Regions from separate parts of the Streptomyces sp. NPDC104106 genome, predicted to be linked through region 2. Evidence: riboswitches for the same ligand, from Rfam matches in the RefSeq annotation. Region 2 holds a riboswitch; each other region holds the start of a gene.
The links. Region 2 has a riboswitch for cyclic di-AMP ahead of ACZ60X_RS17945 (M23 family metallopeptidase). Riboswitches for the same ligand answer to the same signal wherever they lie in the genome.
Positions count from the first base shown of each region.

Region 1 (4,664 bases), on a different contig from region 2:
CCGCTCACGCGCGCGCGTGATGCCGACGTAGGCAAGGCGCCGCTCCTCCTCCAGCTCCTTGGTCTGGCCGAGGGCGCGCATGTGGGGGAAGACGCCGTCCTCCATGCCGGTCAGGAAGACGACCGGGAACTCCAGACCCTTGGCGGTGTGCAGGGTCATCAGCGTGATGACGCCGGAGCCCTCGTCGTCCTCGTCGGGGATCTGGTCGGAGTCGGCGACGAGGGCCACCTGCTCCAGGAAGTCCGCGAGCGTGCCCTGCTCGCCCTCGGCGCGCTCCTGCTCGAACTCCAGGGCCACGGCCGCGAGTTCCTGAAGGTTCTCGATACGGGTCTCGTCCTGCGGGTCGGTGGAGGCCTGCAACTCGGCCAGGTAGCCGGTGCGTTCCAGCACCGCCTCCAGCACCGTGGCCGGGCCGGCGCCGGACTCGACGATCGTGCGCAGGTCCTCCATCAGCGTGTTGAACCGCTTGACCGCGTTCGTGGAGCGCGCGGCCATGCCGTACGCCTCGTCCACGCGCTTGAGCGCCTGCGGGAAGCTGATCTTCTCGCGCTGGGAGAGGGCGTCGATCATCGCCTCGGCGCGCTCGCCGATGCCCCGCTTGGGCACGTTGAGGATGCGGCGCAGCGGCACCGAGTCCTCGGGGTTGGCGAGGACGCGCAGGTAGGCGAGGACGTCCCGGACCTCCTTGCGCTCGTAGAAGCGGACTCCGCCGACGACCTTGTAGGGCAGGCCGACGCGGATGAAGACCTCTTCGAAGACACGGGACTGCGCGTTGGTGCGGTAGAAGACGGCGACGTCGCCCGCCTTGGCGTCGCCCGCGTCGACCAGGCGGTCTATCTCGTCGGCGACGAACTGCGCCTCGTCGTGCTCGGTGTCGGCGACGTAACCGGTGATCCGGGCGCCCTGGCCGGCGTTGGTCCACAGGTTCTTCGGGCGGCGGGACTCGTTGCGCTCGATGACCGCGTTGGCCGCGCTCAGGATCGTCTGCGTGGAGCGGTAGTTCTGCTCCAGCAGGATCGTGGTCGCGTTCGGGTAGTCCTCCTCGAACTGGAGGATGTTGCGGATCGTCGCGCCCCGGAAGGCGTAGATCGACTGGTCCGCGTCACCGACGACGCACAGTTCGGCGGGCGGGATGTCGTACGCGCTCGGCGGGGTGTCGGCGTCCTGCGCGGAGCGCTCGGCGGTCCCGACGAGTTCGCGCACGAGCGCGTACTGGGCGTGGTTGGTGTCCTGGTACTCGTCGACCAGGACGTGCCGGAAGCGGCGGCGGTAGTGCTCGGCGACGTCCGGGAAGGCGCGCAGCAGGTTGACCGTCGTCATGATCAGGTCGTCGAAGTCGAGCGCGTTGGCCTCGCGCAGCCGCGACTGGTAGAGCGCGTACGCCTGCGCGAGGGTCTTCTCGAAGCCGTCGGCGGCCTGGGCGGCGAAGTCCTCCTCGTCGATCAGCTCGTTCTTCAGGTTGCTGATCTTGGCGCTGAAGGACTTGGGCGGGAAGCGCTTGGGGTCGAGGTCCAGGTCGCGGCAGACCAGGGCCATCAGGCGCTTGCTGTCGGCCGCGTCGTAGATCGAGAACGACGAGGTGAATCCGAGCTTCTTCGACTCCCGGCGCAGGATGCGCACGCACGCGCTGTGGAAGGTCATCACCCACATCGCGTTCGCGCGCGGGCCGACGAGCTGCTCGACGCGCTCCTTCATCTCGCCCGCGGCCTTGTTGGTGAAGGTGATCGCGAGGATCTGGCCCGGGTGGACGCCGCGCTCGGCGAGCAGGTGGGCGATGCGGTGGGTGAGCACCCGGGTCTTGCCGGAGCCGGCGCCGGCGACGATGAGCAGCGGGGAGCCGGCGTGCACGACCGCGGCGCGCTGGTTGTCGTTCAGCCCCTGCAGCAGCGCCGCCGTGTCGATCGGGGGACGCGGGGCGCCGTCGCGGTAGTGGGTGTCCCGGTCCGGCGGCACGTCGAACTTCCCGCCGAACAGATCGTCCGGAACCGGCTCCGGAGCGTGATCGTCCTCGGGCGGTGGCGGAGGCTCCTCCTCGTGCCCGCGAGGGGGCTGGAGGTCCGCCAGGAAGCTGTCGTCAAAGAGGCTGCTCATCGCTCTCCGAGTCTAGGGCGCCGCACTGACAACCGGTCGCCGTCCCGGGAAGACGGCCCCGCGGGCGGAGGGCAGAACCTGGGACGAACTCCCCTCACACTGCGGAATCGCCCGATGACAGCCGCGTGATCCGGACCTCGGGTCACGAAAATGTATCGGACATATCACGCGCCAACCTTCACACCAGTCACACGAGTTGGCTAGTTTGCCGTCGGGCCGCGTGCGCGGCCCCCGCCGAGTCCGGCCCGCCCCGCAGGGCGCCCGGAGCCGGGGACCCACCGATCTCGGGGTGAATCGGCCGACTCCCGTCCGGGACGACGCCGTAGGGCAACCCTTCCGAACCGCCGCCCGAACCCGACAGCCAACCCGGTAGGCGGCGCATGGGAAGGAGTCGCCTGTCTTGGCGTCGCACCGCAAGCCCCGCCCCGGCGGGGCCGGCCCGGCGGGTCTGCGCACCCCCGCCATCGCCACCGCCGCCCTCACCTCCATGGCCGTGCTGTCCCAGACCGCCGAGGCCGTCCCGGGCACCGACCACGCCCGGCCGAGTCCGGAGGAGGTGGAGAAGAAGGTCGACGACCTGTACCGGCAGGCGGAGTCGGCGACCGAGAAGTACGACGCGGCCAAGGAGCGCACCGGCAGGCAGCGCGGGCGCGTCGACGCCCTCCGGCAGGAGGTCGCCCGCCGCACCGACCGCCTCGACAGGGCCCGCGAGGAGCTGGGTTCCTTCGCCACCGCCCAGTACCGTACCGGCGCCGCCGCGCCCGGCACCGCCACCTTCCTGCTGGCGGACGGCCCGCAGGGCTACTTCGACCGGACCCAGCTGATGAACCGGCTGACCTCGCGCGAGAAGAGCGCGGTCGACGCCTACACCGGCGAGCATGCCGCCACCATGAAGAAGCGGCGGGAGGCGGCCGAGAGCCTGCGGACGCTGACCGAGTCGCAGCACGACCTGCAGACCGCCAAGGCCACGGTCCAGAGAAAACTCGCCTCCGCGCGCGAGCTGCTGTCCCAGCTCACGGCCGAGGAGGAAGCACGGCTGGCGAAGATCGAGCAGGCCAGGCAGCAGGAGGCGGCACGCAGGGTGGCGGAGCCGGCGCAGCAGCAGGCCGCGGCCCGGCAGCGGAACGGCCCGGCCGACGCGGGCGGATCCTCCGGCACGGGCTCGACCGGCTCCGCCTCGTCGGGGTCCTCCGGGTCCGCCGGCTCCTCCGGCGCCTACGACGCGAAGGCCGAGAAGGCCATCGCCTTCGCCCGCGCCCAGATCGGCAAGCCGTACGTGTGGGGCGCCACCGGGCCGGGCTCCTACGACTGCTCGGGCCTGACCCAGGCCGCCTGGAAGGCGGCCGGCGTCACGCTGCCGCGCACCACGTACGACCAGGTCGACGCCGGCACCACGGTCTCCCTGGCGAACGCGCGCCCCGGCGATCTGATCTTCTTCTACGACGACATCAGCCACGTCGGCGTCCACATCGGCGACGGCATGATGATCCACGCCCCCGAACCGGGCGCGTACGTCCGCGAGGAGTCGGTGTACTACGGCGGCGAATCGATCATCCACAGCGTGGTCCGCCCGGGCTGAGCCCTTACGCCATGCACCGGCAGCGCCGGCGCACGCGCACACACCCACCGTTGCCTTTGCCTTCACAGCCGTGCCACGCGCGCGTACCGGTGTTTTCCCGCCCACGCGCGCGTGGCCTTCGCCGGGGGACGCGCGCGGCTGCCTAGCATCGGCGCGTGTCCGGCATCTCGGCTCTGCGCGCATGGTGGGCGGAACGGCCGCCCGCGGCCGGGTCCGCCGTGATGGCGACGGGCATCGTGTCGACGGGGCTGTCACTGGCCGGCGCCGAGACGGTGTCCCGGGTGACGCTGGTCCTCGCCGGTGTCGCCTGGGCGGCGCCGGCCGCCGACTTCGTCCTGCGGCTGGTCCGCGACCGGGGGCGGTGGCTGGCCGAGGCCAGGAAGCCGGTGGCGCTCAGCGCCGTCGCGGGGACGACCGTGCTGCGCAGCCGGCTCGTGCCACTGGGCCGGCACACCCTGGCCGGGGCGCTGCTGGCACTCGCCGCGCTGCTCTGGCTGGTGCTGCTCCCGCTCGTCGTGAGCCGCTGGACGCCGCGCATGCCGGGGGCGGTCTTCCTGTGCTGCGTGGCGACCGAGGGACCGGCCGTGCTGGCGGCCACGCCGGCGGCGGCGGAGCGGGCGGCGTGGCTCGCGCACACCGCGCTGGTGCTGTGCTGGCTGGGGCTGCTGCTCTACGCCCTGGCGCTCACGCGCTTCGACATGCGCCAGGTGCTGGTGGGGGCCGGCGACCACTGGATCCCGGGCGGTGCGCTGGCGATCCCGGCGCTGGCCGGGGCGAGGCTGCTCGTGGCCGGCGACGGGGGCGTGTACCTGTGGAACGGGGACGACCGAGGCGTACTGCGCACGGCGACGGTCGTGCTGCTCGTCCTGGACCTGGCCTGGTACGTCGTGCTGCTGGCGGCCGAGGCGGCGCGGCCCCGCACCGGCTACGACGTGCGGCGGTGGTCGACGGTGTTCCCCTTGGGGATGACCGCGGTGGCGACGCTGTCGGTCGC
Region 1 is NZ_JBVJMF010000014.1:123,732-128,395, forward strand. It holds gene pcrA (DNA helicase PcrA) at 1-2,091, opposite strand, end outside; cyclic di-AMP (ydaO/yuaA leader) riboswitch at 2,358-2,462, shown strand; gene ACZ60X_RS29230 (C40 family peptidase) at 2,492-3,670, shown strand; partial or broken gene ACZ60X_RS29235 (tellurite resistance/C4-dicarboxylate transporter family protein) at 3,826-4,664, shown strand, end outside.
Region 1: another riboswitch for cyclic di-AMP. It lies ahead of ACZ60X_RS29230 (C40 family peptidase); the one in region 2 lies ahead of ACZ60X_RS17945 (M23 family metallopeptidase).

Region 2 (4,664 bases):
GCTCCTCGTCGGCGACCCGGCGGCCCCGCGCCTGTTCGGCCCCGGTGCGTACCAGGCGGGCCGGCTGCGCCTGACCGAGACCCGCCGGATCGAGGACGTGGTCCTCATGCGCTACGAGCCCACCGCCCCCGGCACCGGACCCGCGCCCACCGCCGCCGACCGCCACTGGCTGCGCACCGCCTGCGACCTCGCCGCGCTGTGCCCGCCCTCCGAGACGGCGTTCAGCGTCGGCGCGGTGGTGGTCGCGGCCGACGGCACGGAGCTGGCCCGCGGCCACTCCCGCGAGGGCGACGACCCGGTGGTCCACGCGGAGGAGGCCGCGCTGGCGAAGATCGACCCGGCCGAGCCGCGGCTGCCCGGGGCCACGGTCTACAGCAGCCTGGAGCCGTGCGCCCGGCGCGCGTCGCGGCCGGCGCCGTGCTCCGAGCTGATCCTTCGGGCGGGGGTGCGGCGGGTGGTCACCGCGTGGCGCGAACCGGACACGTTCGTGGCGGCGGCCGACGGGACCGGCGTGCTGGCCAAGGGGGGAGCCGAGGTCGTCGTACTGGGGGAGTACGAGGAGCGGGCCAAGGCGCCGAACAGGCATCTGGTGGCGTAAGTCACCCCACGGGCGCCCCCGCCGCTGCCCGGGGCGCCCCCGCCGCACCCGAAAGAGCCCCGACAGCACTCAGGGCCCGGAATCCGATGGATTCCGGGCCCTGAGTCTTCAGTAGCGGGGACAGGATTTGAACCTGCGACCTCTGGGTTATGAGCCCAGCGAGCTACCGAGCTGCTCCACCCCGCGTCGTTGTGTTCACTACTGTACGCCATCCGCGCGGCACTTTGCACATCGGCTGATCAAGACGCCCCCGGAGCCCGTCATCCGCTCGGCCCACCGAGGTCGCCCGGCGGGCCGCGGGCCGTCAGGCTGGTCGTACGTCGGACACGTGGGAGACGCGCGGTGGGCCCTGGAGAGGTGGAGGAGAGCCCGTATGCCAGGGCGGGGGGCAGGCTTCCCGGCGACCCCGTGCCCGACCCGGGGCTCGGCGACGAGCCGGCGCCCCCGCGCCCGCACCGCTTCCCCCTCCGCCGGCCGGCCCGCGCCCTGCCCGCGCTGCTGATCGCCGGCGGGGTGCTGTACGGCCTGCTCACGCCGAGGGAGTTCACCGCCGTTCCGTTCTTCACCGCCGCCCCGCTGATCGCCGCGCCCCTGTCCGCGCTGCGCACCACCGTGCTGACCGGCGTCGCGGCCGTCGCCGCGATGTTCGCGGTGCGGGCCCAGGGCGGCGAGCACCCGGCCGTCGGCGTCGTCACGGACGTCGTCACCGTGACCAGCGTCGCCCTGCTGGCGGTGGCGATCAACCGGGTGGTGCGGATCGGCGACCGGCGGCTGGCCTCCGCCCGGGAGATCGCCGAGGCCGCCCAGCGGGCCGTACTGCCGGAGCCCGCCGCGCGGATCGGCGGCTTCGAGATCGCCGCCCGTTACGAGGCGGCCCGGCAGGACGCGTTCATCGGCGGCGACCTGTACGCGGTGCAGGACAGCCCGCACGGCGTCCGGCTGATCGTCGGGGACGTGCGCGGCAAGGGCATGGGCGCGGTGGCCGCCGTCGCCGTGGTGATCGGCGCGTTCCGGGAGGCCGCCGAGCAGGAGGACACGCTGGAGGCGGTGGCCCAGCGGCTGGAGCGCGCACTGGCCCGCGAGGGCACCCGGCGCGACGGCATCGACGCCTTCGAGGGCTTCACCACCGCCGTCCTCGCCGAACTCCCGCACGGCGACGGGCTCGTACGCATCGTCAACCGGGGTCATCCGCCCCCGCTGCTGCTGTCCGCCGACGGCGCGCCGCACACCCTGGCGGCCGCCGAGGCCGCGCTGCCGCTCGGCATGAGCGACCTGGGGATGTGGCCGGACCGGGCCATCGAGGCACCCTTCCCGGACGGCTCCACCCTGCTGCTGTACACCGACGGGCTGTCCGAGGCCCGCAACCGCCACGGCCGGTTCTTCGACCCCGAACGGCGGCTCGCGGGGCGCCTCTTCCGCGACCCGGCGGACCTGGTCGACGCGCTCGCCGAGGAGGTGCGGCGGCACTCCGGCGGCGGGATGGCCGACGACATGGCGCTGCTCGCCGTACGGCACCCGCAGGGGTTCCCGGGGTTCACGGATGGTGACCGGGTGACCGCCGTCCGCATGACACCTGAGACACCATCAAAACTGCCGTGACTCCTGAACCCTCGCCAACCCATCCGTTTTGCAGGGTTCGTGGATGATAAGTCCCGGCCGGGAACGTTAACGATCAAGCCCAACGGCTTGGAAAGTGACTCGCAAGTCTATTAACGTTCGATAACGCAGCGCGGTCGTCCCAGCCGCCACAAGAGGCGGCTCCGTGCGCACGCGCCGAATCCCGCAAGGGAACCGGGGAACCACCACCTTGGGGTGAATCACGCGGATACCGCCCGGTATACGCGCGTAGGAGACCTTCCTGCTCCGAACCCGTCAGCTAACCCGGTAGGCGACGGAAGGAAAGGAGTACGCCCGCGTGGCGTCCAACCGGCCTGCCCCAGAAGCCCCGTACATACCGGCGTCCGCCGAGCCCGAGGCCTTCGCCTACGGCTCCTACCGCGCCGAAGAGGGCCCCTGGGAGGAGTGGAACCCCACCGAGGACTCCGTCGACCGGGTCCGTGGCCGGCACCGTGTCGCCAAGCAGCGCGGCGGCTTCGCCCGCAGCTCCACCGTCCTCGGCGTCGGCGTCATGGCCGCCGTCGGCGCGGGCGGCATGGCCAGTGCCCACACCGGCAAGCCCCCGGTCTCCATCTCCCTGCCAGACTCCGTGAGCCACCTCTTCGACGGCGGCGGCTCCTCGGAGGCGTCGAAGACCACCGCCACCGGGCTCTCCGACGTCGGCGCGACCACCGACAGCGGCAAGGCCGGCGACGCGGGGGAGGCCCTGCGCAACCGGATCATGGCCCAGGCCGAGCACCAGCAGAGCAGGGCCGACAGCAAGGCCACCGCCGCCGCGCTCGCCGCCGCCGAGAAGCAGACCGCCGACGCCGCCGCCAAGGCCGAGAAGGACGCCGCCGCCAAGGCGGCGGCCGCCAAGGACAAGGCGCAGGCCGACGCCGAGAAGGCCGCCGAGACCGCGCGGCTGGCCGAGCTGGCCAAGCAGTACCAGTTGCCCGTCGTGTCGTACACGATCACCGGCACCTTCGGTCAGCCCGGCGCGATGTGGTCCTCCGGCTACCACACCGGCCTCGACTTCGCCGCCCCCACCGGCACCCTGATCAAGGCCGTCCACGGTGGCACGATCACCGAGGCGGGCTGGGCCGGCGCCTACGGCTACCGCACCGTCCTGACGCTGGACGACGGCACCGAGCTGTGGTTCTGCCACCAGTCCTCGATCAACGTCTCGGTCGGCCAGAAGGTCTCCACCGGCGACGTCATCGGCCGCATCGGCGCCACCGGCAACGTCACCGGCCCGCACCTGCACCTGGAGGTCCACCCGGGCGGCCAGCCCACCGGCATCGACCCGGCGGCGTGGCTGCGGGACAAGGGCCTCAACCCCTGACCGGTCCGGCGCGGAAATTCACACCGGCGGCGGAATGCGATCATCTGCCGCCGGTGTTGACGTAGAGCATGACTTCCTTGCGCACACTCGGTTCCTCGGACCTCCAGGTCTTCCCCCTCTCCCTCGGCGGCAACGTCTTCGGCTGGACCGCCGACGAGGAGACCTCCTTCGCCGTGCTCGACGCCTACACGGCCGCGGGCGGCAACTTCATCGACACCGCCGACGCCTACTCCGCCTGGGTCGAGGGCAACGAGGGCGGCGAGTCCGAGACGGTCATCGGCAAGTGGCTCAAGGCCCGCGGCAACCGCGACGACGTCGTCATCGCCACCAAGGTCAGCCAGCACCCGAAGTTCCAGGGCCTGTCCGCCGCCAACATCAAGGCGGCCGCCGACGCGTCCCTGAGCCGCCTGGGCACCGACCACATCGACCTCTACTACACGCACTTCGACAAGCCCGAGATCCCGGTCGAGGAGATCATCGGCGCCCTCGACGAGCTGGTGCGGGCGGGCAAGGTCCGGCACATCGCCGCCTCCAACATCAGCCCCGAGCGCCTTCAGGCCTCCCTCGACTTCTCCGAGCGCGAGGGCCTGGCCCGCTACGTCGCCCTCCAACCGCACTACAACCTGGTCTCCCGCGACACCTACGAGGGCGAGCTGCAGGACCTGGCCGCCAAGGAGAACCTGTCCGCGGTGCCGTACTTCTCCCTCGCCGCGGGCTTCCTGACCGGCAAGTACCGCCCGGGCACCAAGGTCGACAGCGCCCGCGCCGACCGGGCCCAGGGGTACGCCGAGTCCGAGCGCGGCCAGAAGGTCCTCGCCGCCCTGGACGAGATCGCCGCCGCCCACGAGGCCCCGCACGCCACGGTCGCCCTGGCCTGGCTCGCGGCCCAGCCCACGGTCACCGCCCCGATCGCCTCGGCCCGCACGGTGGAACAGCTGCCCGCGCTGCTGGGGGTGGCGGACCTGAAGCTGACGCAGGACGAACTGGCGAAGCTGACGGCGGCGTCGGCGTAACGCGCTACGACCGGTACGGGTAGTACGGGTTGTACGCGGGGGACGTGGGGGACGCGGGGTTCGGCACCGCCGGATACCCGTACCCCGGCCCCTGGCCGTACCCGTACGGGGG
Region 2 is NZ_JBVJMF010000007.1:20,893-25,556, reverse strand. It holds gene ACZ60X_RS17960 (dihydrofolate reductase family protein) at 1-598, shown strand, start outside; tRNA gene ACZ60X_RS17955 (tRNA-Met) at 711-784, opposite strand; gene ACZ60X_RS17950 (PP2C family protein-serine/threonine phosphatase) at 941-2,197, shown strand; cyclic di-AMP (ydaO/yuaA leader) riboswitch at 2,360-2,504, shown strand; gene ACZ60X_RS17945 (M23 family metallopeptidase) at 2,514-3,539, shown strand; gene ACZ60X_RS17940 (aldo/keto reductase) at 3,608-4,552, shown strand; gene ACZ60X_RS17935 (PrsW family intramembrane metalloprotease) at 4,557-4,664, opposite strand, start outside.

Region 3 (4,664 bases), on a different contig from region 2:
GGCGACGCTCGCCGCGGAAGCGGGCGCACGCGTGCGTGTCGTCGCGCGCGGCCGGGGCCGGGTGGCCTTCGGCGCGCCGCCCTGGGAGCAGCCGAGGCTGCGCCCCGAGTCCCCCTTCGGCCGCGCCTGGTCGCTGTGGGCGCTCAGCTACTACCCGCACCCCTACCGCCACCTGCCCGAAGCCGCCCGCCACTACCTGGTCCGCCGGGTCCTCGGGCCGCTCGGCGCCTGGTGGCTGCGCGAGCGGTTCGAGGGCGCCGTACAGGTGCGGGAGGTCGAGCGGATCGTGGGCGCGCACGCGCAGGACGGCAGCCCCGTGCTCACCGTCCGCACGCACGGCGGCCCGTACGGAGCGGCTCACCGCCGGCCACGTCATCGCGGCCACGGGCTACCGCGTCGACATCGCCGCGCTGGACTTCCTCGGCCCCGGACTGCGCACCGGCCTCGAGGTGAGCCGTGGCGCGCCGAAGCTCGGCCCCGGCTACGTGTCCTCCGTCCCCGGCCTGTGCTTCACCGGCCTGCCGGCGGCGGCGTCGTACGGCCCGGTGATGCGCTTCGTGTGCGGCACCGAGTTCGCCTCCCCGCGCCTGGCGCGCCACCTGGCAGCGGCCCACGGCTGACACCGTCGTGTGGCTGAAAGACGGCACTTGGGGCTGATGAGCACGTAAGTGCGCAGCATGACAAGGTGAGTCGGACCGGCGCCGCGTCCGTATTCTCTGAACATGGCAGCCGCATATGCACTGATCGCCACTGACCTGGACGGAACGCTGCTGCGCGGCGACGACACGGTCTCCGGCCGGACGCTCGCCGTGCTCGCGCGGGCGGCGCGGGTCGGCGCCCGCCATCTGGTGGTGACGGGCCGCCCGGCCCCGCGGGTACGGCCGCTGCTCGCGCACCTCGGGTGCGGCGGGCTCGCGGTGTGCGGCCAGGGCGCGCAGGTCTACGACGCCGGAAGCGGCCGCCTGCTGTGGTCGGTGCGGCTGGACCGTGAACTGGCCGAGGAAGCGCTCGGCAAGATCGAGGCCGAGGTGGGGCAGGTCTACGCGGCCGTGGACCAGGACGGTGTCGACGGGCTCACGCTGATCGAGCCCGGCTACCGGATGCCGCACCCGACCCTGCCCTCGGTCCGGGTCGGCCGGCGCGACGACCTGTGGTGCGAGCCGATCAGCAAGGTGCTGCTGCGCCACGCCGTCCTGTCCGACGACGAGTTGGCGGCGGTCGCGCGCGCGGTGGTGGGTCCGCTGGCGACGGTCACGATGTCGGGGCCCGGGACCGTGGAGCTCCAGCCGTGCGGGGTGACCAAGGCGACCGGGCTCGCGCTGGCCGCCGAGCGACTGGGGGTCGGCGCCGGGCAGGCCGTGGCGTTCGGGGACATGCCCAACGACATCCCGATGTTCGAGTGGGCGGGGCATGGGGTCGCCATGGCCGACGCGCATCCCGAACTCAAGGCGGTGGCCGACGAGATCACCTTGTCGAACGAGGACGACGGCGTCGCCGTCGTCCTCGAAAGACTGCTCCCGGCCGGCTGACCGACGCATCGGCTGACCGGCATACCGGCACGCGCCGGTCAGCAGCGTCCGGCCAGGGCGGCCCCTGTGGCAGACCACCCTGTGTCAGACGACCGCGCGGGCCTCCGCGTCACGGGCTGTGGTGTCCCGGCCCGTGGCGCCGGTGTCTCAGTACGCGCTGGAGACGTTGTCGATGGAGCCGTAGCGCGCGGCGGCGTAGTTGCAGGCCGCGGTGATGTTCGCGACCGGGTCGTACGGGTTGAAGGAGGTGCCGGCCACGTGGTAGGCCCGGAAGGTCGGGTCGATGACCTGGAGCAGGCCCTTGGAGGGGATGCCGGCGGCGGCGTTGGAGTCCCAGTTGTTGATGGCCAGCGGGTTGCCGGAGGACTCCCGCATGATGTTGCGGTAGATGCCGTTGTAGGTGCCCGGGATGCCCTTCTGGGCCATGATCGCGAGGGACTCGCGGATCCAGCCGTCGAGGTTGTTCGAGTACCCGGCGGTGGCGACGAGGGCCTTGGTGGTGACGGCCGTCTTGGTGGTGCCGGTGGCGGCGGAGGCGCTGGTGGCGCCGATGAGAGGCAGCGCGAGGACGGCGGCACCGGTGCCGGCGGCGGCGACGGTGCGCATGAGACGGCTGGTCCGGGTACGGCGGTGCTGAGCGGCAGCAGGCATGGCGAAGTTCCTCTCCGTCGCCTGCGAGGTGAGCTGTCGGGTTCGGGCGGGGAGGTGCCCGGCCGTGCCTTCGTGAGAAGGCGTGGCTTAACCCCTAGCCGTTCCGGTGCGACATGTGCCGACCGGCCCGGCGACTTACCTGGGTCCCCCGCTCCTGCCGTACGAATGAGTTCGCGGATGGTTATGCGGGCGGCGGCAGGATTCGGCGTCCGCCCGGCGAGCGGGAACGTATGCGAGAGCACATGCCGGGAACAAGTACCGGATTCACATGGCGCCCCATTTGACCTTGATCAATCCCCTATGGGGTGCTTGATCCTTTGCGGATGCCAATCCTCAACTCGCCGTCCGGGCAAGGGGGAACGGGTGGTGGGGCGGTCGGTGTGTGAAGAGGGCGCGAAGTGGGGGGTCGTGACCCAACTCACGAAATATCAAATCCTGGCAAATCGGTCATCTGGGATTCCGGCTCGGTGTGGTGGTGCGCGCGGCAGGGGAGGTGGGGGCAGGGGGCTGGATGGGGGGGCGATGGGGGTGCCGGGGGGTGTCGGGCGGGGGTGAGAGGTGGGTGTGAGGTGATCGGCGGGCGACTGGGAGGAGCGCCGGCCGGAAGGGGCGCACCCGGCGGGTGAACGGAAGGAGTGCGTGCGGCGGGTGAATCGGAGGAGGGTGCGTCGGGTGCTGGGGAGCTGCTGCGGGTCGGGCGCCGGAGCGGTGCGGTGCGCCGACGGGGGGATGGAACCGGGGATGGCGTGCCCGTCGTTGTCGTGGCGGAGGTGATCGACCGGGGACGGGGTGGAGGTGTTACTCCGCTCGCCTTCCGGTTGGCGACAAAGAGCGAGGCTTCCTGTTAAGTCGATAAATGTCCGTTCTTACCATCTGATCAAAAACATACCGGTCATGATCCAATACCGCCCAGGCTGGACCGGTGGGCGCTATCGGTGATCGAAACAGGACCGGATACGCTGACTTGAGTGATGGCAGCGACCTATCGACAAACCGTGTAATCGCCAGCAGACACCAGCAGACAGGAGACCCCTCGTGACCGTCGTCGGGCCGTTCGGGCTGAGCGTGCGGGACCAGGCTCTCGAAGCCGATGTCCAGGCCGGATTGGCGGCTGTCGAGGAAGGCTTGCTCGAAGCCACCAAGAGCGAGGTCCCGTTCATCACGGAGGCCGCGCAGCACCTCGTACGGGCCGGCGGGAAGCGGTTCCGCCCGCTGCTCGTGATGCTCGCGGCACGGTTCGGCGACCCCTACGCGCCGGGCATCGTGCCGTCGGCCGTCGTGGTGGAGCTGACCCACCTCGCCACGCTGTACCACGACGACGTCATGGACGAGGCCGCCGTGCGGCGCGGCGTGGACAGCGCCAACACCCGCTGGGGCAACTCCGTCGCGGTGCTCACCGGCGACTTCCTGTTCGCCCGCGCCTCCCAGATCCTCGCCGACCTCGGCCCCGAGGCGGTCCGGGTGCAGGCCCTCGCGTTCGAGCGGCTGGTCACGGGCCAGATCCTGGAGACTGCCGGTCCCTCGGACGGCCGTGACCCGGTCGAGCACTACCTCGACGTGCTCGGCGGCAAGACCGGCTCCCTGGTCGCGGTGTCGTGCCGGTTCGGCGCGATGATGTCGGGCGCCGACGAGACGGTCGTCGACGTGCTCACCCAGTACGGCGAGCGGCTCGGTGTCGCCTTCCAGCTCGCCGACGACGTCCTGGACATCGCCTCCGACTCGCGCGAGTCCGGCAAGACCCCGGGCACCGACCTGCGCGAGGGCATCGCGACCCTGCCCGTGCTCCGGCTGCGTGAGCGCGCGGCCCGGCTCCGGCTGCCCGAGGACCTCGCGCTGTGCGAGCTGCTCGACTCCGACCTCAGCGACGACGCCCGGCACGCCGAGGCGCTGACCAAGCTGCGCGCGCACCCCGCGCTGGAGCAGGCCCGCCGCGACACCGTGCGGTACGCGGAGGAGGCGCGGGCGGCGCTGTCGCCGCTGCGGGAGTGCGATGCCAAGGCGGCGCTGCAGGAGCTGTGCGACGCGGTGGTGCACCGCGCGGGCTGACGCCTCCCGGCCTGCGGCGGCGCACGGCTGGTCCTCCAGCGGCGGGGCGGCGGCGCGCGACTGACGTGTCCAACCACCCGGCAATCGGCCGTACGGTGTCCTGTCCTGGCCGTGCGGCCCGGCCCGGCCCCTAGGGGTCCCCGGGACGGGCGCCCCTGAGTGTCATACCCCAGTCGTACACGGAGTTGGCTCCGTGGTCTGACGCTTCCTCATGGCCGATTTGGTGAGATGGAGAACACGGACTTCACCACTCTTCACCGATTCGGGTGAAAATGGCGGCTCAGGGTGGACCAGCGTGAGGACAGCCGCCGCCGACGACGGAGGTAAGGCACACATGGCACCGTACGAATCCGACGACGCAGTGGACGCCGCGCGGGACGAGAACCCGCGCGCCGGACGCCGCAAGGCCGCGCGGTACGCGGTCCCGGTCGCGGTGGT
Region 3 is NZ_JBVJMF010000017.1:33,092-37,755, reverse strand. It holds partial or broken gene ACZ60X_RS32175 (FAD-dependent oxidoreductase) at 1-620, shown strand, start outside; gene ACZ60X_RS32170 (HAD family hydrolase) at 723-1,529, shown strand; gene ACZ60X_RS32165 (transglycosylase SLT domain-containing protein) at 1,677-2,180, opposite strand; cyclic di-AMP (ydaO/yuaA leader) riboswitch at 2,184-2,366, opposite strand; gene ACZ60X_RS32160 (polyprenyl synthetase family protein) at 3,216-4,226, shown strand; gene ACZ60X_RS32155 (LolA family protein) at 4,561-4,664, shown strand, end outside.
Region 3: another riboswitch for cyclic di-AMP. It lies ahead of ACZ60X_RS32165 (transglycosylase SLT domain-containing protein); the one in region 2 lies ahead of ACZ60X_RS17945 (M23 family metallopeptidase).

Region 4 (4,664 bases), on a different contig from region 2:
GGAGCGGCGGGCCTGCCGCTTGCTCTGGGAACGGTAGACCCGGGCCGCGGTCTGCTCGCCGAGCAGCCGCAGCCTGGTCGCGGTGGAGAAACGGTCCCGGTCCCGTGCGGCCATCGTGGCTCTCCGCCTCCCCTTGCCTTCTGCCTCGCGCTTCACACGTGCGTACGTCCCCGGACACGGTACGGGACCGGTACGGGGACGTACGTACGACTGGCTAAGACTTAGCCCGGACTGGCTCAGCCCTTGGAGATCTGGGCGGTGCCCTTGAAGCGCGGGAAGGCGCTGCGGCCGGCGTACACCGCGGCGTCGTCGAGGATCTCCTCGATGCGCAGCAGCTGGTTGTACTTGGCGACGCGCTCGGAGCGGGCCGGGGCGCCGGTCTTGATCTGGCCGCAGTTGGTGGCGACGGCGAGGTCGGCGATGGTGACGTCCTCGGTCTCGCCGGAGCGGTGGGACATCATGCACTTGAAGCCGTTGCGCTGGGCCAGCTCGACGGCGTCCAGGGTCTCGGTCAGCGAGCCGATCTGGTTCACCTTCACGAGCAGGGCGTTGGCGGTGCCCTCCTCGATGCCGCGGGCGAGGCGCTCGGGGTTGGTGACGAACAGGTCGTCGCCGACGAGCTGGACCTTGTCACCGAGGCGGTCGGTGATGACCTTCCAGCCGGCCCAGTCGTCCTCGAACAGCGGGTCCTCGATGGAGACCAGCGGGTAGGCCGCCACCAGCTCCTCGTAGTACTCCGTCATCTCGGCGGCGGAGCGCTCCTTGCCCTCGAAGAGGTACTTGCCGTCCTTGTAGAACTCGGAGGCGGCGACGTCGAGCGCGAGGGCGATCTGCTCGCCGGGGACGTAACCGGCCTCCTTGACGGCCTCCAGGATGAGGTCCAGGGCGGCGCGGTTGGACTCCAGGTTGGGGGCGAAGCCGCCCTCGTCGCCGAGGCCGGTGGACAGGCCCTTGCTCTTCAGGACCTTCTTCAGCGTGTGGTAGACCTCGGCGCCCCAGCGCAGGGCCTCGGAGAAGGACTCCGCACCTACGGGGGCGATCATGAACTCCTGGATGTCCACGTTGGAGTCGGCGTGCGAGCCGCCGTTCAGGATGTTCATCATCGGGACGGGCAGCAGGTGCGCGTTCGGGCCACCGAGGTAGCGGAACAGCGGCAGGTCGGAGGCCTCGGAGGCGGCGTGGGCCACGGCCAGCGAGACGCCGAGGATGGCGTTGGCGCCGAGGGAGCCCTTGTTGTCCGTGGCGTCCAGGTCGAACATGGCCTGGTCGATCAGGCGCTGCTCGGTGGCGTCGTAGCCGACCAGCTCCGGGCCGATCTGCTCGATGACGGCGAGGACGGCCTTCTCGACGCCCTTGCCCTGGTAGCGGTTCGGGTCACCGTCGCGCAGCTCGATGGCCTCGAAGGCACCGGTGGAGGCGCCGGACGGGACGGCGGCACGACCCGTGCTGCCGTCGTCGAGGCCGACCTCGACCTCGACCGTGGGGTTGCCTCGGGAGTCCAGGATTTCCCGGGCTACGACGACGTCGATGGACGGCACGAGCATCTCCTTCTTGGATGTGACGCTGGAACTGCGAAGTGGTGTGCCTTACGGCTGTGCCTTGCGACTAGAGCCTAACCGTCTCCGGGGGATCAGCCACCGACCGACCGCCCCGTGGACGGGGAGGGACACGCAGACGGTACCCATTGTTCACCAGCGGAACAAAGGGGGGCGCGGGTGAAGAGCGGGCAAACGAGTGGGGCGGGGGCGGACGCCGGGGGCGGGGCCTGGCCGGCCGGAGCGTTCGAGTGCCGGAGCGAGCGGTGGGGGCGAGAGCCGGGACCGACCTGGCGGGGCGGGGAAGGCTCGGGCGTGCGGCGGGCGCGGAGGGCGGCGTCGGGGTTGGCCCGGCGGAACGCCGGGGGCCGGGGGGAGCGGTGTGGGGGTGAAAAGACCCCGCCCCGGCGCGTACGGGGGAACACGCGCCGGGGCGGGGAGCCCGTGGGGACGGGGGGTGGCCCTCACGGGGTCCTCAGTGTGGGGGGTGGGGATGTGAGGGCCCTGCGGGTCCGGCCGGAGCCGGATGTCACTTCAGGTGCAGCTGCTGACCCGGGTAGATGAGGTCGGCGTTGTCGATGATGTCCTTGTTCAGCTCGAACAGCTTCTGCCAGCCGCCCCGCACCTGGTGCTTCTCGGCGATGGAGCTGAGGGTGTCACCCTTGACGACCTTGTACTCGCCGTCGCCCTTCTTGACCTTCTTGCCGGTCGGGGTGGTGACGGTCTTGCTCGCGGACGGGGCCGTGCGCTCGGCGGAGCGGGAGGCGGCCTGCCCGTCGGTGGAGCGGGTGGTGGTGCCGGCGCCGCTGCCGGCGGAGCTGCTGCTCGACGAGCTGGAGCCGGCGCTCGGGGCGGAGCCGTTGTACGCGGCGGAGGACAGCCCCGTGCCGCAGACCGGCCAGGCGCCCTTGCCCTGCGCGGCGAGGACCTTCTCGGCGACCGCGATCTGCTGCGCCTTGCCGGCCTGGTTGGCCTGCGGGGCGTACGCGGTGCCGCCGTACGCGGCCCAGGTGGAGGCGGAGAACTGCAGGCCACCGTAGTAGCCGTTGCCGGTGTTGATGGACCAGTTCCCGCCGGACTCGCACTGGGCGACCGCGTCCCATTCGGAGGCGGTGGCGGCGGAGGCGTTGCCGGCCGCCATCAGCGGGGCGGCGACGGCGGCACCGGTGACACCGGCGAGCGCGATGACGCGGGTGGCCTTGGACGGGCGACGGTGCTTGCCCTTGCCGGAGAACAGCATGGATCGATCCCCTCACCGACGCCTGCGAGGTGAGCTGTCGGGTTCGGGCCGGTTGAGTTGCCCGGCCGCACGCCCGCTGTCGCGGGCCTGCGGCTTCACCCCAAGCCGGTTCCGGCGTCAACTGCCGGTTCCGGCGCCTACCTTGGGTCCCCCGCTCCTGCCTACGGCGCTTGACGCGACGACTGTTCCCGGGCGACCGCTGGCAGGATTCGGCGTTGCGGCTGCCGGGGCTCGTGGTGACGAGCGGTCCTGACCGTAGACACGCGATCGACGGAATTTCAAAGACGATCAGGGCTTCTGAGACTCATCCCACACTTTCGCCAAACCGGACATTAGCGATCAACTGGGGCGTCAACTCCCGCTATCGCGCGCCCGTTTCGCGACCCACTTCCAGCGTCTGACCGGCGGCGATGAGGTTCGGGTCGGCGCCTATCACCTTGATGTTGCCGTCGTAGAGCGCATGCCATCCGCCGTCGACGCCAAGGGAGTCGGCGATGGAGGCGAGCGTGTCGCCCTCGCGGACGGTGTAGGTGGCCGGCCCGCTGCCCGCATGGCGGCCGGCGGACGTGGCGTTCTGACCGTTTGCCGCGCTTTCGTCCGCACTGTCCCCGCGGTGACGTCCGCCACTGCTGAGCGCTCCGGTGTCGACGAGGCTCCAAGAGCCGGGACTCTGGCGGGAATTGTCCGACTCGTCGGTTCCGGGGACGGCCGTCGGGGAACTGTCGCTCGCCGGCGCGTTCCCGGTGCCCGACGAACCGGTGGAACCTCCGGCTCCCGCAGAACCGGACGCACCCGCCTTGTCGGTCTTGTCGGACTTGGGGGTGTCGGTCCCGCCGGAGTCACGCTTCCCGCCCGACGCCGTGCCGGAACCCTCGCTCGCGCCCGGCGTGGCCGTGCTGCCGGAGCCCACGGAAGAACCCGCGCCGGAGCCGGACTTCGCGCCCGACTGGGAGCCCGAACCGGAGCCGCTCCCGGAACCCGAGCCGGACCCCGACCCGGAGCCGTCCGGCAGGCCGGAGGAGTCGGAGGTGTCGGCCGAGGCGGAGTCGTCGCCCGACCCCTTGCCGTTGCCGGAGCCGCCGACGCCCGTGTCGACCTTGACCGAACCAGAGTTGGAGGTCAGCCCGGCGGTCAGCGCGCACATGGTCCACGGCTTGGTGCCCTGGTCGGCGAGGATCTTCTCGGCGACGGCGATCTGCTGGTTGCGGCTGGCCTGGTCGGGGCTGTCGGCGTACTGCGTGCCGCCGTACTTGTCCCAGTCGTCCTGCGAGATCTGCAGACCGCCGTAGTACCCGTTGCCGCTGTTCGCGCTCCAGGAACCCCCGCTCTCGCACTCGGCGACCTTGTCCCACGTGGTGCCGTCGGCCGCGTGGGCGCTCGCGGCGCCGAGCAGCGGGATGGCGATGGCGGAGCCGGTCACTCCCGCCGCGACGATGAGGGCCGGAGCCTGACGGGGGCGACGGTGACGACCGTTCCCGGAGAGCATGCGGAAACCTTTCGTGCGACAGCAGGGACGGCGTGGCGGATGGTGCCGGTCGCCACGCTGATGGGTGAACGTATCGGCAGACGATCACTTGTCACAAGTTAATGCCGCACAGATCACGTGAAGATCACAGAGTTGAGCCGCTGTCATGTTTGTGGCGGACCCGTGACGTCAGCGGACCGGAGTGAACTCCACCGGCAGCGTGCGCAGGCCCCGCATGATGAGTCCGCCGCGCCAGCGCAGATCGGCCGGATCGGCCGCGAGCCGCAGGTCGGGCAGCCGGGTGAGCAGGGTGGCGAGCGCGCTCTGGCCCTCCAGGCGGGCGAGCGGCGCGCCCAGGCAGTAGTGGATGCCGTGGCCGTAGCCGAGGTGCTGGTTGTCCCGGCGCGAGAGGTCCAGCACGTCC
Region 4 is NZ_JBVJMF010000016.1:91,773-96,436, forward strand. It holds gene ACZ60X_RS31435 (FtsB family cell division protein) at 1-114, opposite strand, end outside; gene eno (phosphopyruvate hydratase) at 237-1,544, opposite strand; gene ACZ60X_RS31445 (transglycosylase family protein) at 2,065-2,775, opposite strand; cyclic di-AMP (ydaO/yuaA leader) riboswitch at 2,780-2,954, opposite strand; gene ACZ60X_RS31450 (transglycosylase family protein) at 3,137-4,261, opposite strand; gene ACZ60X_RS31455 (cytochrome P450 family protein) at 4,430-4,664, opposite strand, start outside.
Region 4: another riboswitch for cyclic di-AMP. It lies ahead of ACZ60X_RS31445 (transglycosylase family protein); the one in region 2 lies ahead of ACZ60X_RS17945 (M23 family metallopeptidase).